Regions from separate parts of the Affinundibacterium danionis genome, predicted to be linked through region 2. Evidence: predicted binding sites of a transcription regulator. Region 2 holds the regulator's gene; the other holds the start of a gene.
The links. The regulator LexA, encoded in region 2, represses DNA repair genes until DNA is damaged. The targets are predictions, from matches to a motif close to ACTGTATNNNNATACAGT.
Positions count from the first base shown of each region.

Region 1: a site for LexA is predicted at 12,127-12,144, ahead of imuA (translesion DNA synthesis-associated protein ImuA). Genes of this name have one in related genera too.

Region 1 covers NZ_JBHLXJ010000004.1:134,448-149,911, forward strand. Annotated here, with positions in the region: gene ACFFJH_RS04710 (VTT domain-containing protein) at 1-113, opposite strand, end outside; gene mutL (DNA mismatch repair endonuclease MutL) at 291-2,201, shown strand; gene miaA (tRNA (adenosine(37)-N6)-dimethylallyltransferase MiaA) at 2,350-3,291, shown strand; tRNA gene ACFFJH_RS04725 (tRNA-Met) at 3,426-3,502, shown strand; gene ACFFJH_RS04730 (GIY-YIG nuclease family protein) at 3,647-4,270, shown strand; gene ACFFJH_RS04735 (class I SAM-dependent DNA methyltransferase) at 4,332-6,011, shown strand; gene ACFFJH_RS04740 (restriction endonuclease subunit S) at 6,001-7,350, shown strand; gene ACFFJH_RS04745 (hypothetical protein) at 7,511-8,545, shown strand; gene ACFFJH_RS04750 (type I restriction endonuclease subunit R) at 8,797-11,973, shown strand; gene imuA (translesion DNA synthesis-associated protein ImuA) at 12,180-12,938, shown strand; gene ACFFJH_RS04760 (Y-family DNA polymerase) at 12,871-14,352, shown strand; gene ACFFJH_RS04765 (error-prone DNA polymerase) at 14,367-15,464, shown strand, end outside.
Region 2 covers NZ_JBHLXJ010000015.1:30,919-46,382, forward strand. Annotated here, with positions in the region: gene ACFFJH_RS13455 (DUF47 domain-containing protein) at 1-446, opposite strand, end outside; gene ACFFJH_RS13460 (replicative DNA helicase) at 564-1,952, opposite strand; gene rplI (50S ribosomal protein L9) at 2,186-2,638, opposite strand; gene rpsR (30S ribosomal protein S18) at 2,676-2,960, opposite strand; gene priB (primosomal replication protein N) at 2,970-3,284, opposite strand; gene rpsF (30S ribosomal protein S6) at 3,332-3,700, opposite strand; gene lexA (transcriptional repressor LexA) at 4,014-4,667, shown strand; gene lon (endopeptidase La) at 4,897-7,305, opposite strand; gene clpX (ATP-dependent Clp protease ATP-binding subunit ClpX) at 7,570-8,835, opposite strand; gene clpP (ATP-dependent Clp endopeptidase proteolytic subunit ClpP) at 9,032-9,658, opposite strand; gene tig (trigger factor) at 9,672-11,015, opposite strand; tRNA gene ACFFJH_RS13510 (tRNA-Leu) at 11,043-11,129, opposite strand; gene ACFFJH_RS13515 (efflux RND transporter permease subunit) at 11,456-14,581, opposite strand; gene ACFFJH_RS13520 (efflux RND transporter periplasmic adaptor subunit) at 14,578-15,464, opposite strand, start outside.

The sequences.
Region 1 (15,464 bases), on a different contig from region 2:
TCGCAAAAGATGATGGCAAATAACACGACATAAATCAAAGTACCGTATTGCTCGATCAATTGCCCCATCTTATCGACATGCAATACCATATCCAAAAACTGCATAAAATCCATAATGCTCAACTTTCTGTGAGGGCAAACATGGTTCGCCGGTTCATCACTTGTTTATACTAAAAAGGCTACTGCAAGCTCGCCAAAAGCCTACTCAAAATCGCTAGAAGTAACTAATTGTAAGCAGTCCTCAGCTAGCGGCGACATCATACACTAAGCGAACCCAGTTATAATGATCAGATGACGACGACCAATTTATCCCCACGCCCAATTCAGGCGCTGCCTGATCATCTAATCTCTCAAATTGCCGCAGGCGAAGTGGTTGAACGCCCTTCTGCCGTAGTAAAAGAATTACTAGAAAATGCATTAGACGCTGGTGCCAGTAATATTACGGTGCGGCTAGAAGAAGGCGGCGTCAAACGCATTGCTATCATCGACAATGGCCGCGGCATTCCGGCTGATCAATTACCATTGGCAGTACAACGCCATGCCACATCCAAGATAAGCTCATTAGAAGAATTAGAAAACGTCGCTACTTTAGGTTTTCGCGGTGAAGCTTTAGCGTCGATTTCTTCAGTCGCCATACTGACTTTGACCACTCGTACCGCTGATGCGCCACACGCATGGCAAATTGAAAATGGCAAAATCACCCCAGCTTCTGGCGGACAAGGTACCACGGTGGATGTGCAAGATTTGTACTACAACACACCAGCTCGCCGTAAATTCTTAAAATCAGAACAAACTGAATTTGGCCATTGCGCCGAAGTGGTGCGGCGCATCGCCTTAGCACGGCCTGATGTTTCGTTTTCTTTATCGCACAACGGCAAGACCGTCGATCATTGGAATGTGAGTGCTATCGACAAACGTAGTGCAACGATCTTGGGTGATGGTTTTGCCAATGCCCGGTTACCGATTGATGAATGTGCAGGACCTTTGCGTTTGCATGGTTTCATCGGCTTACCAACCGCATCAAAAGGCCGTGCGGATGCTCAATATTTTTATGTCAATGGTCGCTTTGTACGCGACAAATTATTGACGCATGCAGTGCGTGCCGCCTACCAAGATGTTTTGCATGGTGATCGTTATCCGTCTTATGTGATTGCACTCGACCTTGATCCTGCGCTAGTTGATGTTAATGTGCATCCGTCTAAAATTGAAGTACGTTTCCGCGACAGTCGCGCCGTGCATCAGTTTGTGTTTCATGCCGTTAATCGTGCATTAGCGCAAACTTCGGCAACGGCGTTCGGCACGGTACCGGCCCCGGCCACTGCCGGCTTGGGCGAAGTACAAAACAATAGCGGACGACTACCATGGATAGGTGGCGAACAAACCAGTTTTTCGGCTCAATTTGCCTCCCCTGCTTTTACTATCAAAGACAGCGATCTGAATCAAAGTGGTTATGGTAGCAATGGTGGCGGCAACGGTACTAACAACAGCGCAGGCTACGATTACAGCTTCATGCAACAACGTGCGCAAGGTGCTGGGGTAGCGCAATCTACAGACAGTTATGGTGCATTTTTTGGTAGCAAATCAGCAGCAGCGGCAGAATCCAATTTACCCAATGATGATCACCCACTTGGCTTTGCCTTAGCACAGTTGCACGGGATTTATGTACTTGCCCAAAACAGCAAAGGTTTAGTCTTAGTCGATATGCATGCCGCCCATGAACGCATTTTATATGAGCAACTCAAAAATGCCTTAGATGAAAACGCCATGCCCGTGCAGTCTCTACTAATTCCTATGACCTTTCACGCCGATGGCGTCGAAGTCGGCACCGCAGAAGAAAATCAAGACATCTTAAAATCGCTAGGCTTTGACATCGCTGCCATCTCGCCCACTACCTTAGCGGTGCGCGCTGTGCCCGCTTTGCTTAAGAACGCCGATGCTCAATCCTTAGCTCGTGATGTCCTACGCGAAGTCAGAGAATTCGGCGGCTCACGCGTATTGATCGACAGGCGCAACGAATTACTCGGCACCCTAGCCTGTCACACCGCCGTGCGCGCTAATCGCAGTTTAACCATAGTCGAAATGAACGCGCTACTGCGCCAAATGGAGCAAACCGAACGAGCCGACCAATGCAATCATGGACGTCCAACTTGGGTGCAATTGGGATTGAATGATTTGGATAGAATGTTTATGCGTGGGCAGTGATCAGTGATGCTAGCAAACGCCTTATTCGGGCGCATCCCGTTGTTGCCCTTACTCGCAGACGACGTATTGCTCCATCGTGCGCCTAGCGCTGCATCCCAACTAAGACGTTTTCTGACATCACTTTATCCTTAGTATCTTTTCCAAATCTATGCCACAACAAAAAATCATCGCCATCATGGGTCCCACCGCTTCCGGCAAAACCGCCGCAGCCTTGGCGATTGCGCGTGAGATTCCAGCTGAGATTATTTCTGTCGATTCTGCCCTAGTCTATCGCGACATGAACATCGGCACCGCCAAACCCAACGCGGATGAATTAGCCGCCGCGCCGCATCATTTGATCGACATTATTGATCCTAGCGAATCCTACTCCGTCGCGCAATTTTTGAACGACAGCGCACGCTTAGTTAAAGAAATCCAAGGACGTGGCAAGCTGCCGATATTAGTTGGCGGCACCATGATGTATTACAAAGCCTTATTAAATGGCATCGACGACTTACCACCCGCAGATAGTACGATCAGAGCGCAACTCGATGCCGACATGGCCATTATCGGCGCATCTGGCCTGCATGCCCGCTTGACTGAAGTTGACCCGATCACTGCGGCGCGTTTGCAAGCCAATGACAGCCAACGTATACAACGCGCATTAGAAATCTACCAGCTCACCGGACAAGCGATGTCCACATTGATCGCACAACAAACGCGTGCTGCCGCAGCATTTGAATTATTCGCCATATCACTAGAACCCAGCGACCGTAGTTTTTTGCATGACCGCATCGCCCAACGTTTCGACCTCATGTTGGAACAAGGGTTTATCGACGAAGTGCGCCAACTCAAACAAAGACCCGAACTCAACGCCGACCTACCGTCAATACGCTGCGTAGGCTATCGCCAAGCTTGGGACTACTTAGACGGCCGCATCAACTACCAAGAAATGCGTGAACGCGGCATCATCGCCACCCGTCAACTGGCCAAACGCCAACTCACGTGGTGCCGCTCCATCCCTGACCGCATCATCGTTGACTGCATCCAAAACAATGTCAGCGAACAAGTCCTAAATCATGCCCGAATAACAATACAAGCCAGCCTTTAAGAAAAACAAGTAAAGAAGTAAGTGTAAGGATAAGCACAATTAAGCGACATTAAGCCTCATTTAACGCAAACCAAAAGCAATTCACATTAAATCTTGACGCATAGCCCAAGCACTGGCATAATCTTGGGCTTCTTGGTGATATAGCTCAGTTGGTTAGAGCACAGCACTCATAATGCTGGGGTCGGTGGTTCAAGTCCACCTATCACCACCAGAACACAAAGCCCTGTTAGCAATAACAGGGCTTTTTTGTTTCTGTTGCAGAAAGAAATAAACATATCATTCCCGCTTTAAGATTCATTGCAAACTCACTTACAATGCTTGCAAGCAAATCAAACCGTGACTAAGGATTAGCACAATGAGTGAAATTGTTTATGTAATGACCAATCAAGCAATGCCAGGCATTATCAAGATAGGTCGCACCAACGACATTGAGCTACGCATCCGGAGTCTAGACAGCACTTCTCTCCCACTTCCGTTTGAATGCCACTACGCAGCACGCGTCGAAAGCGCCATCGAAATTGAACGTATTTTGCATACACTCTTCGCAGAGCAGCGTATTCGCCCTAATCGTGAATTCTTTCGTTTATCCCCAGAAAAGGTCGTCACCGCATTACGCTTAACCGCGCATCAAGATGTAACCCCACGTATCGGCGTATTTGAAGACGCAGAGGAACAACGAGCCGTCACCGAAACAAGGGTAAGACGTGATCGTATTAATCTGCGTGCGATTAATGTGCCAGTCGGTGCGGAATTAGTTTTCTCTCGTGATATTGATATCAAATGCACTGTTATCAACGAAACCCAGGTTGAATACCAAGGCACCGTTACCAGTTTGTCTCGTTCAGCACTGAATATCCTACATGCCCAAGGCTATAGTGTCAGCAGCGTTAGTGGCTCAGTCTTTTGGATGTACGAAGGTGAAACGCTGGACGAACGCCGCCAGCGCATCGAAAGCGAACAATTCGAAATCACGGCATAGATCATCAATACCCACATAACGAACCATAATCCTATAAAAACACAAAACTACGAAGAACAAAATGGTCGACCAAAACGAACAAGAATTCCTCAACAGTCTAGAAAAGAAACTCTGGACCAGCGCCAATAAGCTTTTGCCCGCACTCGATGCGGCGCAGTACAAGCATGTCATGCTTGGTCTGATCTTTTTGAAATATGTGTCTGATGCATTTGATTTGCGTCGTGAAGAGCTCGCCAAACAAATCGCTGATCCTCAGCACGAAAACTATCTCGATCCCGACGGCATGGACGAAGCCGAGTATCAGGCTGAAATTGCGAATGAATTAGAAGTGCGCGACTTCTACCTCGAGACCAATACCTTCTGGGTACCGCCCGTCGCGCGTTGGCAATTTTTGCGTGATCACAATAAAGTCGTCATTGGTGGAGCTGAACTTGAAGTGCTCGTCAACGGCAAGGCGCAAAAAGTTAAAGTCAGTTCGGTCGGGCATTTGATCGACAATGCGCTGGAAGCGATTGAGTTAGACAACACCAAACTCAAAGGCGTGTTGAACAAGCGCTATACGCAATTGCAGATCGATCAAGCCAAGCTCGGCGAATTAATTGATCTGATTTCCACCATCCCATTCACGCACGATTCTTTGTCGAGCAAAGATATTCTCGGCCACGTCTATGAATACTTCCTCGGTCAATTTGCTTTGGCCGAAGGTAAAAAAGGCGGGCAGTTCTACACGCCCAAAGCCATCGTGAGTTTGATCGTGCAAATGTTGGAGCCCTACAAAGGTCGCGTGTACGACCCTGCCATGGGTTCGGGCGGCTTCTTTGTGCAGTCGGAACAATTCATACGCGAGCATCAAGGCCGTATCGGTGAGATTTCGATTTACGGGCAAGAGTACAACCACACCACATGGCAGCTCGCCGCCATGAACATGGCGATCCGTGGCATCGAATTTAACTTCGGCAAAGAGCCCGCCAACACCTACACCAACGACCAACATCCCGATCTGCGCGCCGATTTTGTGATGGCGAATCCACCATTCAATATGAAGGAGTGGGATACCGGTGTCGACGATAATGACCCACGCTGGGTCTACGGCAAACCACCGTCCGGCAATGCCAACTTCGCGTGGTTGCAGCACATGCTATATCACTTAGCGCCCAACGGTAGCATGGGACTGCTGTTGGCGAATGGCTCTATGAGTTCCAACACCAGCGGTGAAGGCGAGATACGCAAAGCGCTGATCGAAAACGATTTGATCGAATGTATGGTGGCGCTACCGGGGCAACTGTTCACCAACACCCAAATCCCTGCCTGTATTTGGTTCCTTACCAAAAATAAAGGCGCACGCACTGCCGCCAGTGGCCGTGCATTGCGCGACCGCAAGCAACAAGTCTTGTTCATCGACGCACGCAATTTGGGTTACATGAAAGACCGCGTACTGCGCGATTTCACTGCAGAAGACTTGAAGAAGATTTGCGATGTCTATCATGCATGGCAAACCGGGATGGGCTACGAAGATCAAAAAGGTTTCTGTGCCAGCGCACGTTTAGAAGACATGCAAAAGCACGACTACGTGCTAACTCCCGGCCGCTATGTGGGTGCTGAAGTAGTCGAAGAAGATGGCGAAGCCTTCGCAGAAAAAATGACGCGCTTGACCGCACAATTGAAAACGCAGTTTGAAGACAGTGCGCGCTTGGAAGGCGAGATCAAGAAGAACTTGGCGGGGTTGGGTTATGAGTTTTAAACAAACAACACTCGGCGAGTATGCCAAAGTTCAAGGAGGTTATGCTTACAAAAGTAGCGACTTCGCTGAGGGCGAAGGATGTATCGTTCTGAAAATAAAGAACGTGCGTTTTGGCCATGTTGATTACTCAGAGCCGTCATATATCGACCAACAGCTCGCAGATGAGACGAAAGAATGGAAAACCAAAGAAGGTGACATTTTAATTTCAATGACTGGGTCAGGACCCAATGCTCCACAATCTCTTGTCGGGCGGGTGGCGAGAGTTTGGAAGGATGAGCCAAGCGCGTGGATCAATCAACGTGTTGGACGTGTGGTACTCAAAGATGTCACCTCAATTCACCCGGACTTTCTTTTCTACTTGCTTTCCACAAGTAAGAGTCAAGACTTCTTGGTTTCAAACTCATCCGGAAGCGCTAATCAGGCGAATATTAGCGGGAAAATTATTGAGTCATTGCCATGTCCAAAGGTTGACTTTCAAACCAGTGCTCGTATTGTCGAAATTCTTAGATCTCTTGATGAAAAGATACTGCTCAATCGACAAATCAACCAAACCCTAGAACAAATCGCGCAAGCCATGTTCAAGACTTGGTTTGTCGACTTCGAACCCACACGCGCCAAGATCGCAGCGAAAGAAGCGGGCGGCGATCAAGCAGCCATAGAACAAGCCGCCATGTGCGCCATCAGCGGCAAAACCCCAGACCAACTAAACCAAAGCCCACCAGAAACTCTAGCCCAACTAAAAGCCACCGCAGCCCTATTCCCAGAAGCACTGGTTGATTCGGGGTTGGGGGAGATTCCGGAGGGGTGGGAGGTTAAGAAAATCGAAGACATCTTAGTTCGATTAAAACCGTCAACTCGCTACGGAAACACGGAGGTTCTACCTTATGGCAAGGTTCCAGTTTACGAGCAAGGAACGGGTATATTGCTTGGCTATCATAATGAAGTGGCTGGTTTCGATGCGTCACCAGAAGCACCAATTTTCATATTTGGAGATCATACGTGCGTAACACACTTATCCTGTGAACCGTTTGACGTTTCCCAAAATGTTATCCCATTATCTGGAAAGAATTTTCCAACAGCTTGGGTCTACTACGCTATTCAGGGGAGACAAGAATTTCAAGAATATCGACGACATTGGTCTGAGCTGATTATCAAGGAAATTGTTGTACCGACCAACGATATAAGTGTCATCTTTTCCAAGAAAATAACCAAGCTATATCTTCACAAAGAACATTTGGTTAGAGAAAGCAAGTCACTAGAACAAATTAGAAATTCGTTACTTCCAAAACTACTCTCAGGTGAATTGGCTCCCGATGGGAAATTAGATTTACCAGTATGAGTATATTTTTATTTTGACGAAAGCTGCTTTCTACCAAACTACAAACAGGAAATGGTGACATTAAGCGTTGATTCCTATGGGTAATGAATTTCCTATTTAGATGTCTGGTTAGCATAAGTTCCTAAGGTTATTGACGAGTAAGGCAAAATGAAAGTGCAAAATGCAAGAATCCAGTGTTGAACCCCTAAAATTTTATGTGGAATGTCTAGATCTCGACGGAGCTCTGAAGGCTGCGAAAGAACTACGGTTGCTTCCTGAGCATTCTTCATACTTGATCGATTTTTCCAAGCTCTCCTGGTTTGAGCCATTTGGAATGCTTTATTTTGCACGACAACTTCGGGATTTTGCCGACTCGAGAAAGCCTGCCACCTGTCAGGCTGTTGGGCACGAAAAGCATGGCTATGCAGCATATATGGGCTTCTTCCGAACCTTTGGACTTGAATTTGGAAATGAGGTCGGCGAGGCCCCAGGTAGTTCTGCATATATCCCGATAACAGAACTGAAGATACGAGAACTACACTTAGAGGCGGGACAAAGCCAGAGGGAAGTACAAGAAATTATAGAGATGCGTTGCGCTAAACTTGCAACAGTTCTAGCAAGAAATGCGAATGGTGCCCTTCACGAAACTTTGACATATTCGTTGCGTGAAATCCTTCGAAATGTTACTGAGCATAGTAATGCGGATTCCATTTGGTACGCTGCGCAATACTGGCCGAGTAAGAATTTGGTTGAATTGTCTATACTCGATCAAGGGTTAGGGATCAGAGCCACATTATCTCGCAATCCCCATTTAGCCATAAGTAATGATGCCGACGCTTTGCGCTTAGCCCTGTTACCCGGTGTTTCAGGACGGGCTTTTAAAGGTGGCCCAACACTTCGTAAAGATGAATGGGCTAATTCAGGGTATGGCCTGTATATGACGAGCCAAATATGCTCAAACGGCGGGAGCTTTACGATATGCAGCGGCGAGGAAGGACTGATTTTTTCTAAGGGAATCGAGCGTAAGTTAGAAGTAGGCTTTTCTGGTACTGCAATTCGCCTTTGTATTTATGTTCCAGAAGTTAAGAGTTTGAATGAGGCGTTTTCTCAGTTTAATGAGCTGGCACGGACCATAGATCAGCGAGTACCAGAGCCGTCAAGATTGACCGCATCGATGTCATCTAGGATGCTTTCTGATCATTTTCCCCGCGACTAAGCAATACAGGTAATGGGCGTTAGACGGCCAATATTCACCTGATAGAAGTCAAAGAATATTCAATAGGTATTTGAGACGCACTTGGATAAACAACATCGAGAGATACAAAAATCGCTCCTTGATAAAAGATCATAATTTTGTTGCGCTTGGCATTTAACGGTAAAAGTGTGTGGCGCGGTATGCCTAATCATGGGAAATCGCACTGCGCCTTGTGCCAAATATAGCTGTAAATATGAAAAGGATTTTCTTCGATGATCACCGAAGACCAACTAGAACAAATCTGCCTTTCCTGGTTTCAAGAGATCGGTTACGACTATGTCAGTGGCTATGACATCGCGCCCGAAGGTTCGCGGCCTGAACGTGTTGACTATCGTCAGATTATTTTGACGCAGCGTTTGATCACTGTTTTACAACGCATTAATCCGCACATTCCGTTGCCGACCTTGGAGCAAGTGGCTTTGTCTTTGGCAAAGCCTGAATCCTTAACACTAATCAAGAGCAATAAAGCCTTTCATCAGTTGGTGTTCGAGGGTGTGAAGGTTGAGTTTAAAACGCAGGATGGTACTAGCGGTGCCGACTCCAAAATCGATTACGTGCGTTTGATTGATTTTTCTGTGCCTAGCAATAATCAGTTTTTGGTGGTGAATCAATACAGTTTGGTTGGTAAGAAAATTGATCGTCGCCCTGATGTCTTGGTCTTCATCAATGGTTTGCCCTTGGCGATTTTGGAGCTGAAAAATCCTGCCGATCAGAATGCAGATATTTGGCAGGCCTTCCAACAGATTCAAACCTATAAAGACGAAATCCCTGAGTTATTTGTTTTCAATGAAGCGGTGGTTGTCAGTGATGGTATTGTCGCGCGGGTTGGTTCGCTGACTTCAAACAAAGAGCGCTTTTTACCTTGGCGCACTGTCGCGAATGAAAACGATAAACCCAAATTTGAATATCAGCTTGAGACCCTGGTCAAAGGTTTCTTCAAGCCCGAGCTCTTTCTTGATTACATTCGCTTCTTCATTTTGTATGAGCAAGATGGCGATACCACGATTAAGAAAATTGCGGGCTACCATCAGTTTCATGCCGTGCGCGAAGCGGTTCGCGCCACCGTGATTGCCGCTCAGCGTGCCGATGGACGCAGCATCATGCAACCACGCGCTAACTATGCGAATGAAGTCGTGCCGGGCTCAGGCAAGGCGGGTGTAGTGTGGCATACGCAGGGTTCCGGTAAATCGATTTCGATGTTGTGTTATGCGGCCAAGCTGTTAGCGCAACCGGAGATGAATAACCCCACCATTGTGGTCGTCACGGATCGCAATGATTTGGACGGGCAGTTGTATAACACTTTCAGCATGGCGCAAGAGTCATTAAAGCAAACGCCAGTGCAAGCGGAAGACCGCGATAGCTTGCGTGAACTGCTCTCATCGCGCCAATCGGGCGGCATCATCTTTACCACGGTGCAGAAGTTTGCTTTGTTGGGCGAGGAGACGACGCATCCAGTCTTATCGACGCGCCATAATATTGTAGTGGTGAGTGACGAAGCGCACCGTAGCCAATATGGCGACAAAGCCAAGTTCAATACTAAGACGGGGCAGTATAGCTTTGGCTATTCCAAGCATATGCGGGATGCATTGCCACAAGCGTCTTTCATTGGCTTTACGGGAACACCGATTGATTCAGCCGACAAAGATACCAAAGCAGTGTTTGGTGATTATGTGTCGATCTATGATATTCAAGATGCGGTCGATGATGGCGCGACGGTGCCGATCTATTACGAATCTCGTCTCGCTAAATTGAATATCGATCAAGCGGGTATCGAAGACCTGAATGAAGAGATTGAAGAAATTATCGAAGATGAAGAAGACGTTGCTACCCGCGAAAGCACTAAATCGCAATGGGCTGCGTTAGAGAAGTTGGTCGGTAGTGACCCGCGTATTCAACAAGTGGCGGCAGACCTTGTCGCCCACTTTGAAAGTAGAACCGCGAGTATGCCGGGCAAGGGCATGCTGGTGTGCATGAGTCGCGAGATTTGCGTGGATATGTACAACGCCATCACGGCATTGCGACCAGAGTGGCACGATGCCGATCCGAATAAAGGCGCGATCAAAATTGTGATGACGGGTTCGGCTTCTGATCAAACAAAGCTGCAAGCGCACATCTATAACAAAGAAACCAAGAAGCTGTTTGAGAAACGCTTTAAAGATGTGAATGACCCATTGCGTTTGGTGATTGTGCGTGACATGTGGCTTACGGGTTTTGATGCGCCGAATTGCCACACCATGTACATCGATAAGCCGATGAAGGGGCATAACCTGATGCAAGCGATTGCACGAGTGAACCGCGTCTTTAAAGATAAACCAGGCGGTTTGGTGGTGGACTATATTGGCATTGCCAGTGAACTGAAAAAAGCTTTGCACACGTACACCAATTCGCAAGGTAAAGGCAAACCAACGCTCGACACGCACGAAGCCTACGCCATCTTCCTAGAAAAGCTGGAGATCATTCACGCCATGTTTCATGGTTTTGACTACAGCCAATTTGAAACCAAAGCTTTGCAATTATTGCCTGGTGCGATGAACCATCTGTTTAGCATCAAGGGCGCGAATGGCGAACTTGATGGCAAGAAGCGCTTCCTAGACGTCATGGCAGCCTTGAGTAAAGCCTACACCTTGTGCAGCACCTTGGATGAAGTCGGCCCAGTCAAAAAAGAAGTGGCATTTTTAAGCGCAGTGAAGCACGCTATCACCAAATTCACCACCATCGACAAACGCCGCACCGATGAAGAACGCAATAGCGCGATGAAACAAATCATCGATAACGCCATCATTGCGGAAGGCGTGGATGATATTTTCAAATTGGTGGGCTTAGACAAACCGAACATCGGTTTGCTTTCGCCCGAATTCTTAGATGACGTGGCCAACCTACCGCAAAAGAACCTTGCCGTCGAACTCTTGGAAAAGCTATTGCGCGATGAAGTCAAAGCACGTATGAAAACAGACGTGGTTTCCGAGAAAAAATACTCAGATCGCATCCTAGAAACTCTACGCAAGTACCACAACCGCGCCATCGAAACCGCACAGGTGATCGAAGAAATGATACAGATGGCGAAGGATATGGCAGCAGACGCAGAGCAAGCGGCTAGGCTTGGCTTGAATGCCGATGAAATCGCCTTCTACCGCGCCCTAATTCAAAACGAAGCCGCAGTCCGCGAACTAGGCGACAACAACTTACGCGACCTCGCCAAATACGTCACCGAACAACTACGCGCCTCCACCACGGTCGATTGGCAAGTACGTGATGCCGTCCGCGCCAAACTACGCAACCTAGTACGCCGCGCCCTCAGAAAATGGAAGTACCCACCAGACAAAGCCGATGAAGCGATTGAGCTGTGCTTGAAGCAGGCTGAGGTGTTGAGTCATGGGTGGAGCCACTGAGCAAATCAATAATCAATTTAAAAATTTTTCAGAGATATACATACAACATTAGCAAAAGCTATAAAGCGCTGCAAAAACCGCCCCTCACACAGTCCCATTTCAAATAAATCATCTTTTAAAAGTGAAGATGACTTTTCGTTTTTTTGCGATTATACTGTACATAAATACAGTATTTTTAGATTAAAAAATTGCCTGATCGTCACATTATGACTTCCCCTTCTCCCGTGTTACTCGACCTGTCGCGCGTACTTAGTAGTATGCCGCACGCGATTTGGCGAGCTAGTGAGATGGCTGTTTATAAAACATCGGTGCTGGCGAGTGGATTTCAGAATTTGGATGCTGAATTGCCCAATGGTGGTTGGCCTCGCTCTTCATTAATCGAATTATTAGTGCAGCAAGCTGGGATTGGTGAAATGCAACTTTTGCAGTCAAGTTTGGCCGCTATCGCAAAATCACAGCGGATCGCATTGATCCAACCGCCCCATGTACCGAATGGCTTGACTTGTCAGAATTGGCAACTGCCCGCAGAGCGACTCATCTGGCTCAAAACCAAGAAAGCTGCAGATGCGCTGTGGGGCGCTGAGCAAATCCTCAAAAATGGCAGTTGTGGTGCAGTACTTTTATGGCAAACGAATGTTCGTGCAGAAGCTTTACGTCGCTTGAATTTGGCGGCACAGACGACTGATACGTATTTTTTTCTTATGCGTCCCATATCGGCACAAAGAGATACTTCCCCCGCCCCACTACGCTTAACCTTACGACCGGCACCCGCGGGTATCAACGTAGAAATTATCAAGCGGCAAGGACCACATTCAGAGCATATTTATTTCGTTCATTTGCCTGGTATGCCTGCCAGTCGTCACTTCAATAGTCACTTCAACATATCGGAACACCATCATGCGCATGTGGATCTGCCTGCACCTGCGATATCTGCCACTGGAAGCATTACGTCCATCCTGGTCTGAACCTGGCCGCTATGTGTTAATGGAGCAAGACCGAGTGCAGATTGCCACTAAAGAGGCGCGCTCTGCTGGCGTACGACTAGCGATGCGACGCAGTGGCGTAGCCGCCGTGGCGCCAGATGCCGTCATGCTGGATCGTGATCTACACAAGGAAGATAGTGCGTTCAATACCATCACAATGGCGCTATTACGCTTCACGCCAGAAGTCACGTATGCCGATGATTTTTGTGTGCTGCTCGATGTCACTGCAAGTTTGAATTTATTTCGCGGCCCTCTCTCCATCTGCCGACACATCAAGCAATGTGTGCGGATGTTAGGATTTACCGCGACCATGGGAACTGCGCCAACGGCCATGGGCGCGTACTTACTGTCCAGAGCACCAATCGGTAAAAAGTATTCCCAACTTAGACGTACTATCCAATCAAAGACTATGGAAAGACGGCTGAATCGTTTGCCTGTTTTATTGCTACCTTATGCACCAGCGTACTTTGAATGGTTGCAGGGCATAGGCTGCGATAGCATTGGTCAGTTACGCAAATTACCTAGAGCCGGATTACAACGTCGCACCCATCAGTCTTTGCTCGATGCTATGGATAAAGCCTTTGGTATGGCACCCGAATTATTTGAATGGATCAAGACGCCATTAAGTTTTTCAGCGCGCATGGAAACGCATGACCGCATCGAACATGCTGAGGCACTGTTGTTTGGTGTTAAACGTCTATTATTGCAATTGGTCGGCTGGCTGGTTTCTTTGCAAAAGGCGGCCTCCCGCTTTGTTTTATATTTAGAACACGAACGAGGTCGTACCGCCGTTGCGCCAACCAGTTTAGAAATTGCCTTAGCCGAACCCGCTTGGCATGAAGAGCATCTCATTCGGCTTATCAGAGAAAGGTTAGGACGACTTGAGTTGACCGCGCCAGTCATTGCACTACGTCTTGAAGTGCTACAACTGTTGGAAATGTTGCCCCCCACTGACTCCTTATTTCCTGAACCGGGTGGTTCGCCGGAAGACCACAATCGTCTATTGGAGCTGCTTGTCGCTAGACTAGGTAAAGACAATGTGTTGACCTTGGCACCAGTGCCAGATCATAGACCTGAGCTTGCAAATTGTTGGGTGTCAGTTACTGCTTCAAAAACTTCACAAGCTTCAAAGCACAATATCGACGTCACCGATTTGGAACGTCCATTCTGGCTTCTAGAAAATCCCATCCAACTTATGATGCGAGATGATCGTCCTTTTTACAACTCCACACTCAAAATAATAAAAGGGCCAGAACGTATAGAAAGTGGTTGGTTTGATGATGCGATGGCTGCTCGTGATTATTATATTGCTCAAGCAAGCGACTCGACCTGCTATTGGATTTATCTTGAGCGCTCTGCAGACCCGCGCTGGTTTTTACATGGCTTGTTTGCCTAATTTGCCTAATCGCCATGCTAACGAACTCTTTACTGCCGGCTTATGCCGAACTCCAAACTTACACGCATTATAGTTTTTTGCGCGGGGCGTCTGCGCCAGAAGACATAATTCAACGTGCCGTCAAACTAGACTACCAAGCCATCGCTATTACCGATGAATGCAGTGTGTCTGGCATTATCAAAGCGCATGTGGAAGCAAAAAAATATGGTTTACAACTGATCATCGGTAGTCAAATGTTGATCACTCCAGAAAATCATACGCCCGCTTTTAATCTGATCATTCTTGCGATGAATAAAAATGGCTATGGCAATCTGTGTGAGCTCATCACAGTAGGTCGTACCCGCGCAGAAAAAGGCAGCTACCTGATCAGACCAGAAGATCTAGCTCATCCGACTGGCGATCTCTCACATTTAAAAGGGATGCCAGACTGTCAGTTAATACTGGCGCCATCCTATGGCATTGCGCCAGAAACCTTAGCACTACAAGCGGCCTGGCTGGTGCACACCTGTCCCGGTCGAGCACGCATTGCGCTAAGCCTGCACAACCGCTCCAAGGATGAATCGCACAAGCAAGTCATCTATAGCGTTGCAGAGCATTACGGCCTGCCTGTGGTTGCCACCGGAGACATATGTATGCATGTGCGCTCCTACAAACCAGTGCAAGACACCATGACCGCGATCAGGCATGGACTAGCAATCTCACAATGCGGCTATAAACTGGCATCCAATGCAGAACAACATCTGCGTTCTCGGCTACGCATCGCTAATTTGTACAACCGAGAAGCATTAGATGAAACCTTGCGGATAGCCCAATTATGCCGCTTCTCCTTGGATGAACTTCAATACGAATACCCAGAAGAATTCGTCCCTGCAGGCGAAACAGTGACGAGCTATTTACGCAAAGAAAGCTACATCGGTGCGAACTGGCGTTTTCCTTCTGGCATTCCCGCGACTGTGCAAATGCAGCTTGAATACGAGTTGACATTGATCGCAGAGCTTAAATACGAGCCGTATTTTTTGACGGTATATGACATTGTCCGTTTTGCTCGCAGCCAGAACATTCTTTGTCAGGGACGAGGCAGTGCCGCCAATTCAACGGTTTGCTACTGCTTA
Region 2 (15,464 bases):
TCAATCTCTTCGCAGATAGTGAGAATCTGACGAGAATTGTCCATATTATGCAACAGCGCAACTGCTTCTTTTACTTTTAAAGCACATGCTAAGCACAGCTCAGCTAAGCGTTTTGCTTCAGGGGTAATTTCACGAATATCGTACAAAGAAATCGTCTGTGCTGCATCCTCCAACAAATCAAGGATGTCATCCATTTTAGTGATCAATTTATGGATATCATCACGGTCTATCGGTGTGATAAAAGTTTTGTGCAACAATTCGATGGCTGTGTAAGTCACCGCATCAGCTTGCTTCTCAATGCCTTCAATCGCATGCACACGAATTTCAAGGTCATCAAAATTAGTCATCAATGCGACCATTTCCTTGGAGCCTTTCACACACAACTCAGCGTGCTGATTAAAAAGCTCAAAAAATTTACCCTCAGTGGGCATTAATCGTCCAAACATTTTTATTTCCCTAGAATAGAAATTTTTTAATTTAAGTCCCCGCTATCTCACAGCAATTGCAGGGATCATCTGACTTAGTGGTAAAACAAAAAACGAAAACAAACACGCTACAAAAAACTATTCACTATCACCGTATATCGCTAAAGAACCAGTGTAATTATCAAACTTGGTATATTCACCCAAAAATGTCAAACGCACACTACCAATGGGACCGTTACGCTGTTTACCAATAATAATTTCAGCAGTACCCTTGTCAGGCGAATCCGGGTTGTACACTTGATCACGGTAAATAAATAAAATGACGTCAGCATCCTGCTCAATTGCACCAGATTCACGTAAATCTGACATTACCGGACGCTTATTGGGACGTTGCTCAAGGGAGCGATTTAACTGCGATAAAGCAATCACAGGACAGCCTAACTCTTTCGCTAAGCCCTTCAAACTACGAGAAATCTCGGAAATTTCAGTAGCGCGATTCTCGCCACCAGTATTACCTGACATTAATTGCAAATAGTCGATAATAATTAGACCCAATTTGCCACACTGACGCGATAAACGACGAGAGCGTGCGCGTAATTCTATGGAACTCAAGGCGGGCGTTTCATCGATATAAAACTGCGCCTCATTCATTTTTTGGATTGCATGCGTTAAACGTGGCCAGTCTTCATCAATCAAACGACCAGTACGTAAGCGATGTTGGTCCAACTTACCCACCGAGCCCAGCATACGCATGGCTAACTGTGCACCACCCATTTCCATAGAAAACACAGCAACAGGAAGTCCACTATCAATCGCGACATTCTCGCCAATATTAATGGAAAACGCGGTTTTACCCATAGAAGGACGTCCCGCGACAATAATCAAATCACCTGGCTGCAAGCCAGAGGTCATACGATCCAGATCGACAAAGCCAGTTGGCACACCGGTAATATCGCTAGTGTGATCGCGGTTATACAGCTCATCAATACGCTCGACAACTTGCGTTAACAAAGGTTGGATGGCATGAAAACCTTGCGCCCCACGAGCCCCCTCTTCCGCAATAGCAAAAATCTTGGCTTCAGCTTCATCCAACATTTGTTTCACTTCTTTGCCTTGCGGATTAAACGCCTGACCAGAAATTTCATCGGCAACCGTAATCAACTTACGCAACACACCTCGATCCCGAACAATTTCAGCATAACGACGGATGTTTGCGGCTGAAGGTGTATTTTGCGCTAGCGCATTTAGATAAGTCAGCCCGCCAGCATCTTCCGCTTTTCCTGACGCATTTAAAGCGTCAAAAACGGTAATCACGTCAGCAGGACGTGAGGAGTTAACCAGTTTAACGATGCATTGAAAAATAAGGCGATGATCAAAGCGATAGAAATCATCCTCACTGATAAAGTCGGCGATCCTATCCCAAGCGGCGTTATCGAGCAGCAAACCACCCAAAACTGACTGTTCAGCTTCGATGGAATGTGGCGGTACGCGGATTGAGTCTAACTGAGGATCTGAAGGCGGTTTCATGGTGCGCATTATACCTTTTTATTCTTACTCAAAAATAGGAGTAACATCTGAAATGATTAAGCAAAAACCACGAAAGTTTCATGCAAATACCAGATGCACAAATCATTTTTATAATTTTTGATTCGGTTCTTTAATTGGAACCACAAATTCAACTTAACTCCTGCGAACTATGGCTGACCCCATAAAAAAAGCCGGGAATTCCCGGCTTTTCTTTGCTATCAAAAAACGACAGCTTATGCTTGCTCGCCCAATACAGCAACGATGACATCAACTACTACATCAGTATGCAATGCCACTGATACAGAGTGATCACCCGTTGTTTTCAAAGGACCAGTTGGCAAACGCACCTGCGCTTTTTCAACTGCAAAACCTTGTTTTGTCAACGCTTCAGCGATGTCGAAGTTGGTTACGGAACCAAACAAACGACCATCAACACCTGCTTTTTGAGAAATTTGAACTGTCAAACCGTTCAATTTTTCGCCTTGCGCTTGCGCTTCAGCCAATTTAGCTGCAGCTGCTTTTTCCAACTCAGCACGTTTCGCTTCGAACTCAGCGATCGCTGCTGCAGTTGCACGACGAGCGATACGTTGTGGGATCAAAAAGTTACGAGCGTAACCGTCTTTAACACGAACTACGTCGCCCAAGTTGCCCAAATTAACAACTTTATCCATCAAAATAACTTGCATATTTTTCTCCTAATTTCTGTCTGCGTTATTCGATGAATTACGCTGTGTGCAAATCAGTGTATGGCAACAACGCTAAATAGCGTGCGCGCTTCACTGCTGTGTCAACTTGACGTTGATACAAAGCTTTAGTACCAGTCAAACGTGCAGGCATAATTTTGCCGTTTTCTTGGATGAAATCTTTCAATGTATCGATGTCTTTGTAGTCAACTGCAGCTACATGACCTGCTGAGAAGCGGCAGAATTTTTTACGCTTGAACAAAGGATTTTGTTGCTGACGCTTTTGTTTCAATTTGCTTTTATCAAATTTTTTACCGAATGCCATTTTTGGCTCCTAATCTAGTAAATTTGTTTCGTTTTCCGCAACTTCAAATTCAGTCACATGGAAAACGATACTTTTGCTGTTGCGGTTCTTACGTGCTAAGAATCCTGTAAATAATATCGCTGCACCTAACTCTATCTCCAAGAATCGTTTTGAAATTTCACCTGCTGCAATAGCTGGGATTTCAAACTCAACTTGGCGCTGGCCGCCTGCTTGCTCTTGCTTAGAGTCATGTACCAAAGTAGCTGTTGCGATAGGGATTCCCGCTGGGGTATAACGCAACACCGATTTTTCTACTACGGCGGCAACGACTTTAAGTTGATTCACAAGCTCTTAAACATATTTACAGTTCTTACACGCTCTTGTCAAAATTATTAAGCTGCTGGCGCTTCAACGCGTTGTGCCTTAGCAGAATCTTCTTTCTGCACAGACTTCATCATTGGAGAAGGAGCTGTTTCTGCTTTTTTCATTTTCACTGTCAAGTGACGCAAAACCGCATCATTAAATTTGAATGCTGTTTCCAATTCGAGCAAAGTTTCAGCATCGCACTCAATGTTCATGCAAACATAGTGAGCTTTAGCCAATTTTTGAATCATGTAAGCCAATTGACGACGGCCCCAATCTTCAACGCGGTGCACTTGGCCACCACGTGTTGTTACAGTAGCTTTGTAACGTTCGATCATTGCAGGCACTTGCTCGCTTTGATCGGGATGTACGATAAATACGATTTCATAATGACGCATAATTTCTCCTTGTGGACAAAAATAAAGCCTGCCTCGGCGTCAAGACGAGTGCAGGAAGAGGACAGCCCACGATGATAACGCATTTTTGCTTCATAATCAAGAAAGTAGCCTTAACCATTGAGTTGAAGGTCATTTTCACCCTCAACTTCATGAATCAACACATCTATCTAGAGATCTGTTTTGCTGCAAATTAACAAATTAAATGCAAAACAAACACAAAATAACTTGCATTCAGTCATTTACTGTATAAAAATACAGTCTGTTTATATATACAGCCAAACTAAGTCACCACCCAGATTCAGCCAAGACTATCATGCTAAAGCTTACCGCGCGCCAAGAACAAATTCTCAACCTGATTAAAGATGCTATTCAAAATACAGGCTTCCCTCCGACTCGTGCCGAAATTGCCAACGAACTCGGCTTTAAATCAACCAATGCGGCAGAAGAGCATTTGCAGGCGCTAGCGCGCAAAGGCGTGATTGAAATAGCAGCCGGCACTTCTCGCGGAATACGCTTGCGAGAATCTGAGTTATCTAATTCTATGATGGGAGCACAATTAGCACTCCCGCATCCCGCTCTAATGCAACTCAGTCTACCTCTAGTAGGCCGAGTCGCAGCTGGCTCTCCAATTTTAGCGACTCAACACGTCGAAGCTACTTATCAAGTAGATCCTTCTTTATTCTCTGCAAAACCTGATTTTCTACTGAGAGTGCGAGGCCTTTCAATGCGTGACATTGGCATCATGGATGGTGACTTACTAGCAGTAAAAAAAGCGGATACTGCTAGAAATGGACAAATTGTCGTCGCACGTATTGGCGAGGAAGTCACCGTAAAACGTTACATGAAAACATCTAGTGGAATTGAATTACTCCCAGAAAATCCTGATTTTTCACCCATCATCGTAAGCGAGAATGAACCCGATTTTGCGCTGGAAGGCTTAGCGGTAGGACTAATGCGAAGCTGGTGATTTGCTGGCAGTAATACGAAACTTCAACAATAATATGATTGATGCCAGCAAACCTCAGGTACACGTCATATCTAAACTTATGGAGCCTTCTCGCAGCCAGAGCGATTAAATTCCCCCCCTCAAAGTATCGTATTTCACAAAGAAACCTTTCAAGAAAAATGCCCGATCTCATCGGGCATTTTTCTTATTTACGCATTCAATTTTGAAGCGATAGCAATACCAATTTAGTCTAGTGCGTAATTGTAGAGGTATCTGCCGCCGCATCTGCTTTAGCCACCGCAGGCACCGCCATTTCCTCCTCTGTTAATGGCACAGGTTGACGTTCTAAAGCGATCTCTAAGACTTTATCAATCCAACGAACCGGAATAATCTCCAGTTTGTTTTTGACATTATCAGGAATTTCCGTGAGGTCTTTTGCATTTTCCTCTGGAATCAAAACCGTTTTAATCCCACCGCGATGCGCCGCCAGTAGCTTCTCTTTCAAACCACCGATAGGTAACACCTCACCGCGCAGTGTTATTTCACCTGTCATCGCCACATCAGCACGCACTGGAATGCCCGTAAAAATAGACACCATCGCCGTTGTCATCGCGATACCAGCAGATGGGCCATCTTTTGGTGTTGCACCTTCGGGTACATGAATATGCACATCCGTTTTTTCAAACAAATCTGCTTTAATACCTAAGCGCGCAGCACGACTACGAACTACGGTGCGAGCAGCTTCGATCGACTCTTTCATAACATCACCCAGCGTGCCGGTACGTATTGTCCCACCTTTACCTGGCATAGAAACTGCCTCTATCGTCAACAAATCACCACCAACTTCAGTCCAAGCCAAACCAACGACTTGACCTACCTGATTTTCTTTGGTTGCAACACCAAAATCATAACGACGAACACCCAAGAATTTGTCCAGATTTTTCGAAGTAATCGTGGCTTTTTTCTCGCTCTTCTTGAGCAACAACATCTTCACCACTTTACGGCAAATCTTAGAGATTTCACGTTCAAGAGATCGAACACCCGCTTCCCTAGTGTAGTAACGAATAATGTCGCGAATTGCGGATTCAGAAACTGAAATCTCTTCTTCTTTCAAACCGTTATTTTTAATTTGTTTTGGTAACAAATAACGTTGCGCGATACTCGCTTTCTCGTCTTCGGTATAACCCGACAAACGAATCACTTCCATCCTATCCAACAAAGGAGCTGGAATATTATAGGAGTTAGAGGTAGCCACAAACATCACATCGGACAGATCAAAATCGACCTCGATGTAGTGGTCGGAGAACGTGTGATTTTGTTCTGGATCTAAAACCTCCAACAAAGCAGAGGAAGGATCACCGCGAAAATCCGCGCCCATCTTATCCACTTCGTCCAACAAAAATAAAGGATTACGGACGCCAACTTTTGATAAGCTTTGCAAAATTTTTCCTGGCATAGAGCCAATGTACGTACGACGATGACCACGGATCTCTGCTTCATCACGAACACCACCCAAGGCCATACGAACAAACTTACGATTTGTTGCGCGTGCTATAGATTGACCAAGCGACGTCTTACCCACACCAGGAGGGCCAACTAAGCACAAAATCGGTGCCTTTAATTTATCAACACGTTGCTGAACCGCGAGATATTCCAAAATACGCTCTTTGACTTTATCCAAACCATAGTGATCATCGCTCAACACTTTTTCTGCATTGCTTAAATCATTATTCACCTTGGATTTTTTCTTCCAAGGCAAATTCACAATGGTATCAATATAGTTCCGCACAACCGTCGCCTCTGCCGACATGGGCGACATCATCTTGAGTTTCTTCAACTCATTCATCGCTTTGTCGCGTGCTTCTTTCGGCATCTTAGCTGCAGTGATTTTTTTCTCTAGCTCATCAATATCGGCGCCCTCTTCGCCTTCACCGAGTTCTTTTTGAATCGCTTTTACCTGCTCATTCAAATAGTATTCGCGTTGAGATTTTTCCATCTGACGCTTCACTCGACCACGGATACGCTTTTCAACTTGGAGAATATCCAATTCACCTTCAAGTTGACCAAGCAAATGTTCAAGACGCTTAGCTACACTGAAAATTTCCAGAATCACTTGCTTCTGTTCCAGCTTCAAAGGCAGATGAGCCGCAATGGTATCTGCCAAACGACCTGCATCATCTATTCCAGACAAGGAAGCCAAAATTTCTGGCGGGATTTTTTTATTGAGTTTTACATATTGATCAAATTGCTGCACGATAGCGCGACGCATTGCTTCGACTTCGGAATCATCTCCCTCATCTAAGGCAACTGGTGTCAAATCAGCAATAAAATGAGACTCAGAATCTGCAATACTATGAATACGAGCGCGTTGCGTACCTTCGACCAATACTTTGACCGTGCCATCTGGCAATTTCAGCATTTGCAAAATGTTCGCAATACAACCAATTTCATAAATATCTTCAGCTGACGGCTCGTCTTTTGCGGCAGCTTTTTGTGCCGCCAACATAATACTCTTGCCCTGCTCCATCGCGGCTTCCAGAGCCTTGATCGATTTTGGACGACCAACAAACAATGGGATCACCATGTGAGGGAATACCACGACATCGCGCAATGGCAATAAGGGTAACTCTGTACGTTCAGTAATTGTGGAAGTTGTCATGGCGCACCTTTAAAAAAATTACAGTAACTAGATTGGCGCACTAGGCTAAAACTCAAGCCCGTCATCCGAAAAAAAACAATAAAAAAAGCCACACAGAGAAGTCTCCGGGTAGCTTTTCGATTGAAGCTAAAAATCTCTATTGTTTGGATAAATTGTACCGTTTATTTTTACGAATCACCGACAAAAAAACAGTGATTCGCAAAAAGACAGTGGGAATTTTAATAAAACCACTGAATTACAACTTTAGTCCTAGGAAGATTAATCTTACGCACCTGCAACTTTAGCTTGCTCGTTATAAATCAACAATGGTTTCGCACCATTAGTAATGGTGTTTTCATCAATAACCACCTTCGCGACATTTTTCTCACTCGGCAGCTCGAACATAATGTCTAGCAACGCATGCTCAAGAATGGAGCGCAAACCGCGGGCACCTGTTTTACGAGCAATTGCTTTTTTCGCGATGGCTTGTAAAGCGGAAGGTCTGATCTCTAGCTCACAGCCTTCCATCTCTAACAATTTGGCATATTGTTTAATTAAAGCATTCTTTGGTTCGACTAAAATCTGAATCAAAGCCGCTTCATCTAATTCCATCAAAGTCGCAATCACGGGCAAACGACCAACCAACTCAGGGATAATGCCGAATTTAATCAAATCCTGTGGCTCTGCATCGAGAATAACCTGGCTAGCGCTTTTTTGACTTTCGCTTTTCACACTCGCGGCGAAACCAATACCGCTCTTCTCAGAGCGATCAGAAATAATTTTCGCCAATCCATCAAATGCACCGCCGCAAATAAACATAATGTTGGTGGTATCGATTTGAATGAAATCTTGATTAGGATGTTTACGACCACCTTGTGGAGGCACGGACGCCATCGTACCCTCAATCAATTTCAACAAAGCCTGCTGCACCCCCTCGCCCGACACGTCGCGGGTAATCGAAGGGTTTTCTGCCTTACGTGAGATCTTATCGATTTCGTCGATATAAACAATGCCTTTTTGGGCGCGCTCAACTTCGTAATTACAATTTTGCAGCAACTTTTGAATGATGTTTTCTACGTCTTCACCAACATAACCAGCCTCAGTCAAAGTCGTCGCATCGGCGATCACAAACGGTACGTTCAACATGCGCGCTAAGGTTTGCGCCAACAAAGTTTTACCCGAACCAGTAGGACCAACCAACAAGATATTACTCTTGGCCAGCTCGACATCATCCTTCTTACCCAAGTGTTTGAGTCGCTTATAGTGATTGTAGACTGCGACCGCCAAAATACGCTTCGCTTTTTCTTGACCAATGACATATTGATCTAATAACTCAGTAATCTCTACTGGCGTAGGCAAATCACTTTTTGCGGCACTAATCGGCTCCAGCGCATTGATCTCATCACGAATAATATCGTTACACAAATCAATGCATTCATCACAAATGAAGACAGATGGCCCAGCGATCAGCTTTTTCACTTCATGTTGACTCTTACCGCAAAATGAGCAGTAAAGTAATTTTTCACCAGCAGTGCTTTTTTTATCTGACATAATGCTTTTTATTAATTTAAACGAAGTAGACGATGCCCGTTATATTACTGCAAAAATCGCTGAAACTAGGCAAAGCAAATTATTTTACAGAGACTAAATTCAATTACAAATCAAAGCGAAACACCGCGGCTAAATAAAAACGCCCGCACCTGAAGGTTGCGGGCGTTTCAAATTCACTTCTGAAGTACAAAAAAGTTTAACTACGATGAGTTAATACTTTGTCGATCAAACCATATTCCGCTGCAGCGTCTGCAGACATAAAGTTATCACGATCGGTATCTTTCGCAATTTGCTCAATGCTTTGACCAGTTTTTTCAGCCAAAATACCGTTCAAACGTTCACGCAAATACAAAATTTCACGTGCTTGAATTTCTATATCAGATGCCTGACCTTGCGCACCACCTAAAGGCTGATGAATCATGATGCGAGAATTCGGTAATGAAAAACGCTTTCCTTTAGCACCAGCAGCCAACAGAAATGCGCCCATAGACGCAGCTAAACCGGTACATAAAGTTGATACATCAGGTTTAATAAACTGCATGGTATCAAAAATCGCCATACCTGCAGATACCGAACCACCTGGAGAGTTAATATAAAGCGAAATATCCTTATCTGGATTTTCACTTTCTAAAAACAACAACTGTGCCACGATCAAATTTGCTGCCTGATCATTCACTGGACCGACCAGAAAAATCACACGTTCTTTGAGCAAGCGGGAATAAATATCGTAAGCACGTTCTCCACGCCCACTTTGCTCAACAACCATTGGCACCATGCCAAGCATATTTGTTTCTAAACCAGAGTTATGAATGATGCCTGTCATGAATTATCCTATCTTATTGTGCTGGGTTATTACCCATCAATTCGTCAAACGGCAAAATTGATTCATTCACTTTTGCCTTACCGAGGACATAGTTAACGACGTTTTCTTCTAATACAAGGGCTTCAACTTCTGCTAAGCGATTACGATCACTGTAGTAGTACTTAACTACTTGCTGTGGATCTTCATAACTCTGCGCGAAATCTTCAACCTGGGCCTTGATTTGGTCAGCCGTTGCTTGCAATTGGTTAGCCTTAACCAACTCAGCCAAAATCAAACCCAAACGTACGCGACGCTCTGCTTGTGCTGTAAACAATTCCGTCGGGAATGGGACGCCTTGAACGTTCATACCGCGCTGCGCCATATCTTGACGTGTCATTTCAGCTAAACGCTCTGCATCTTGCTCAATCAATACTGCTGGTGCATCAAATTCAACCGCCTTCACCAATGCATCCATGACGCTGTCTTTGGCCTTTGCTTTGACACGGCCTTTAACTTCACGCTCAAGGTTATCCTTGATGTCGTTGCGCATTTTTGTCAGATCACCATCTTCTACACCCAACATTTTCGCAAATTCAGCATCAACCGCTGGCAAATGTGCCCATTCTAACTTAGTCAAAGTAACGGTGAACTCCGCTGTTTTACCTGCTACTTCTTTGCTATGATAGTCTTCTGGGAAAGCCAATGGGAACACTTTGGAATCACCAACTTTTAAACCTAAAGTTGCTGCTTCAAATTCTGGCAACATGCGACCTTCGCCCAAGACGAAAGCAAATGCTTCTGCTTTACCGCCAGCGAATTCAACGCCGTCGATAGTACCAACGAAATCAACTGTGGCGCGGTCGCCGGTTTGTGCTGACTGATCAGCACCACCGTCGCCATGTGCGCTTTGCTCACCTTTAACGTGGAAATGCACACGTTGTTTGCGCAATATATCGACAGTCTTGTCGATTTCAGCTTCAGTTACATCAGTTTTAACTTGAGTAACCTCAACGCCAGACAAATCACCTACAACGACTTCTGGGTAGACTTCAAAAGTAGCATCAAATGTAAAGTAGTTTTCAGAATAGCTCTTCTTAGGTTCGATGCGTGGATAGCCCGCAACGCGCAAGTTATTTTCTTTAACTGCTTCGCTGAAAGCAATACCGACTTTTTCGTTAAGAACTTCAGTTTCGACTTGGTAGCCATACTGCGCTGCCACCATTTTCATCGGCACTTTACCTGGGCGGAAGCCAGGCGCTTTTGCTGTACGAGCACGTACTTTCAAACGCTTCTCAATTTCCGGTTGCATTTCTGAAATCGGGAATGTGAGCGTAATACGGCGTTCTAATTTTTCTAAAGTTTCGACTGCAGTTGCCATGAAAATCGTCCAAATATAAAGAGTCTGTGGTGCGAGGAGGGGGACTCGAACCCCCACACCATTGCTGGCGTCAGGACCTAAACCTGGTGCGTCTACCAATTTCGCCATCCTCGCGGGATGAGCACACCTAACAATAAAAAGCAAAGGGCGACTTAAATTGCATCGTCGCCCATAACTATCATTGTGGCATTTCAACTTCAGCCGACTATTCTACTGGATTTTTATACCGCTTGTCTCGTATTTTTTGTAATCGAATTAGAAAGAACTGCTATAAAACTTATTTTCGTTACTTTTAGCCCGAAATTCTCATTAATATTTTTTACTAATACCAGAGAATTAGCAGATTTACAGCCGTTCTTTTCTAAGCACAACACATACGATACAACATTCGACAAACATTCAAAGAACACTCAAAGAGCATTCAAAGCAAACCCTTGCATTTACGCTTTCTTAATTCTGAACCAAGCCGCATACAAGGCGGGCAAGAATAGCAGAGTCAATGCAGTTGCAATGATCAAACCACCCATAATCGCCACCGCCATTGGCCCCCAGAACACAGAACGCGACAAAGGTATCATAGCCAAAACTGCGGCCGCTGCCGTCAATATAATCGGTCGGAAACGACGCACCGCAGCCTCGACGATAGCATCCCAAGCGGGAACACCCGCTTCCCTATCTTGCTCAATCTGATCAATCAAGATAACAGAATTACGAATAATCATACCAAACAAAGCAATCACACCTAATTGCGCAACAAAACCAAATGGTCTTTGCAGTATCAACAATGCCATCGCCGCACCCGCCACGCCCAGAGGACCAGTCAAAAACACTAGGACAGCACGTGAGAAACTATGCAACTGCAACATCAACAAAGTAAAGATAATAAAAATGACCAGAGGCACATTCGCAGCGATTGACTCTTGCGCTTTACCGCTATCAGCTGCCGCACCTGCCAATTCGATTTTATAACCAGGAAGCAAACTCGCTCTGATCGCATCTAGCTTAGGATTGATTTGCGAAGACACGGTAGGCCCTTGAATGCCATCCACGACATCTGACTGCACCGTAACAGCCCATTCTCGGCCTTCGCGCCACACCACACCTGGCTCCCATGCTAAGTTGATACGTGCCACTTGCGATAAAGGTACGGTCTTACCACTCGGTGTAGGGATGTTTGCATTGCTCAAAGCTTGCACCGTGGAACGCTCATCGACAGGTTGACGAACTACGATATCGATCAACTTATTCGACTCTCTGAACTGTCCCACCGACGTACCCGTCAAGATCGTATTCGCAGCACGCATCACGGTTTGAGAAGTAATTCCTAGTGCACGCAACTTATCTTGATCCATATCGATACGTACGACTTTTACCGACTCGTTCCAGTTATCGTTGACACCAATTGCATTCGGGTTAGCATGCATCACCGCTTTAACGCGATCAGCAATTTCACGCACTTTTTCCACTTCCAAACCGGTCACACGGAACTGAACCGGATATGGCACCGGAGGACCATTTGACAAAAGTTTTACGCGACCACGCACTTCAGGAAAATCTTCTTTAAATGCCTGTGTAATTTTCAAACGTAATGCTTCGCGCGCTTTTAAATCTTTTGGCAACACCACGATTTGTGTGACGTTGGTTTGCGGGAAAATTTGATCCAAAGGCAAATAGAATCGCGGACTACCGGTACCAACATAGCTGGTCACACTTTCCACGCCCTGCTGCTTTTGAATAAAGGCTTCAAATTTCTTCGCTTGCGCTTCTGTCGCCGCAAAAGAAGAACCTTCTGGCAACCACAACTCCACCATTAATTCTGGACGACTAGAATCAGGGAAGAATTGTTGCTCAATGAATTTAAAACCAAATACACCGAGACCAAAAACTGCCAGAGTAATCGCAATCGTCGTCTTACGCCAAGTCACACACCAATTAACCAGTGCACGGAAACGTGTATAGAACGGTGTATCGAATAACTCATGATGACCATCCGCGCCAGCATGTGGTTTCACCTTCAATAAAAGGTAACCAAGATAAGGCGTAAACAATACCGCCGCCAACCATGAAATCAGCAAGGCCAAAGCATTCACCGAGAACATCGAGAATGTATATTCACCAGCAGCGGATTCCGCTAAACCGATAGGCAAGAAGCCAGCAGCAGTAATCAAGGTACCGGTCAACATCGGCATCGCTGTAGAAGTATAGGCGAAGGTCGCCGCATCAAAACGCGAAAAACCCTCCTCCATTTTTCGTACCATCATTTCGACCGCAATAATGGCGTCATCAACCAGCAGCCCCAAAGCAATAATCAAGGCACCTAGCGAGATCTTATGCAAGTCAATGTTCAACATACGCATGAATAAGAAAGTCACTGCCAGCACCAAGGGAATTGTCAAGCCAACGACCAAACCTGGCCAAACATCGAGTCGCCATGGCTTAGTATGCAAGCCCAATGAAAGGAAACTGACCGCCAACACAATCACGACCGCTTCTATCAAAGTATTAACAAACTCACCTACCGAAGACGCAACGATTTTCGGCTGGTCGGAAACACGATCTAGATTTATGCCAACCGGTAATTGCGATTTGATGGTGGCAACTTCAGTCTGTAAATGCTTACCTAGCTCAATAATATTGCCACCCTTCTCCATAGAAATACCGAGACCAATGACTTCCTTACCATTGAAGCGCATTTTATCGACGGGTGGATTTTTGTACTCACGTTTTACCGTCGCAAAATCACCGAGACGGAAAGTCGTTCCATTGGCACGCAACTGCAAGTTCTCTAGATCTTTGACAGTGGTCAAAGCACCCGAAATACGCACCTGCAAATTGCTCGCAGACGTCGTCAATACGCCAGTACCTTCGATTGTATTTTGGGAATTAATCTGTGAGACCACGGTTTCAAATGGCACACCTAATTGCGAGAACTTTTTCTGAGAAAATTCGATATTAATTTTCTCTTCTTGCACGCCAAACATTTCGACTTTAGCGACTTTGGGAATTCGCAAAAATTGTTGACGCACGAAGTCTGCATATTCGCGCATTTCTTCGTAGGTAAAACCATCGGCAGAAATCGCAAAAATAGAGCCGTAAGTGTCACCAAATTCATCATTAAAGAAAGGACCGACGACACCTGCTGGCAAAGTGCCTTTGATGTCACCAATTTTCTTACGGACTTGATACCACGTTTGAGAGGTTTCTTTAGGCGGTGTTGACTCACGCAACTGCAAAATAATCAGCGTTTCACCTGGCTTGGAATAACTACGAATCTTATCGACGTACGGCGCTTCTTGTAATTTTTTCTCTAACTTATCAGTGACCTGATCTGCCATCTGCAATGCGGTAGCACCTGGCCAAACTGCACGCACCACCATCGCTCTAAAGGTGAATGGTGGATCTTCATCTTGCCCCAAACGTCCAAAACTAAAAATCCCGCCCAACAGCAAAGCCACCATTAAATAGCGGGTTAATGGAATATGCTCAAGCGCCCAGCGGGATAAATTAAATCCCCCTGATTTTTGTTCGGACTTTTCGCCCGGAGTTTGCTGATTGACTTGACTCATTTAGCAACTCCGCTAGCATTCGCCGCTACCACGGCAGGATTACTTGCATCAGTAGCTGTTTCAACACCAAGAATTTTGACTTTTTGTCCGCTTTTGAGCAAATTCACACCAGCAGTTACGATCATTTGCCCGGACTTTAAACCGCTTGCAATCAACACATCCTCACCCGCTGTACCACCCAACTGCACCGGCACCAATTTTACGGCGCCCGATTCAACCACCCATACCGAATTCACATTTTTTTCTTGCAGCAAAGCCGTCAAAGGCAGGCGCACCATGGCTTGTGGATTTTTCATACCAAACGACACCATCGCAGTCATTCCTAAACGCACATCTTTTGCGTCCGGAGACAAAGCGACTTTCGCTGTAAATGTACGAGTGACGGGATCAGCTATCGGCGACAACTCGCGAAGTTTGGCTGCAATCACTTCACCTTGATTGGCCCACATACGCACTTTGACATCGGACATGTGGCGTATATTATTTATCTTATCTTCAGGAATACCAACCACTACATCCAACTCACCCGTTTTAGCAACGCGCACAACAGGCGAACCTGCTGCAACGACCTGCCCTACTTCCGCATCTATACCTGTCACCACACCATCTACATCAGCTACCAAACTTGCATATGAAGCTTGGTTCGATTGATTCGATAGACCTGCTTTAGCCTGATCAAAACTGGCTTGCGCCGCTCTATAAGCAGTCTCTTTCGCATCAAGAACCGCCTGAGCGACGAAGTTTTTTTCACGCAATTCCTGATAGCGTTTTAATTCTGCTTTAGCCAAATCACGATTGCTTTCTGCCGCGCTCAATCCGGCTTTTGCTTGCGCCTGCCCTAAGAGCAAATCTTGCGGATCTAGCTGCATTAAGACTTGTCCAC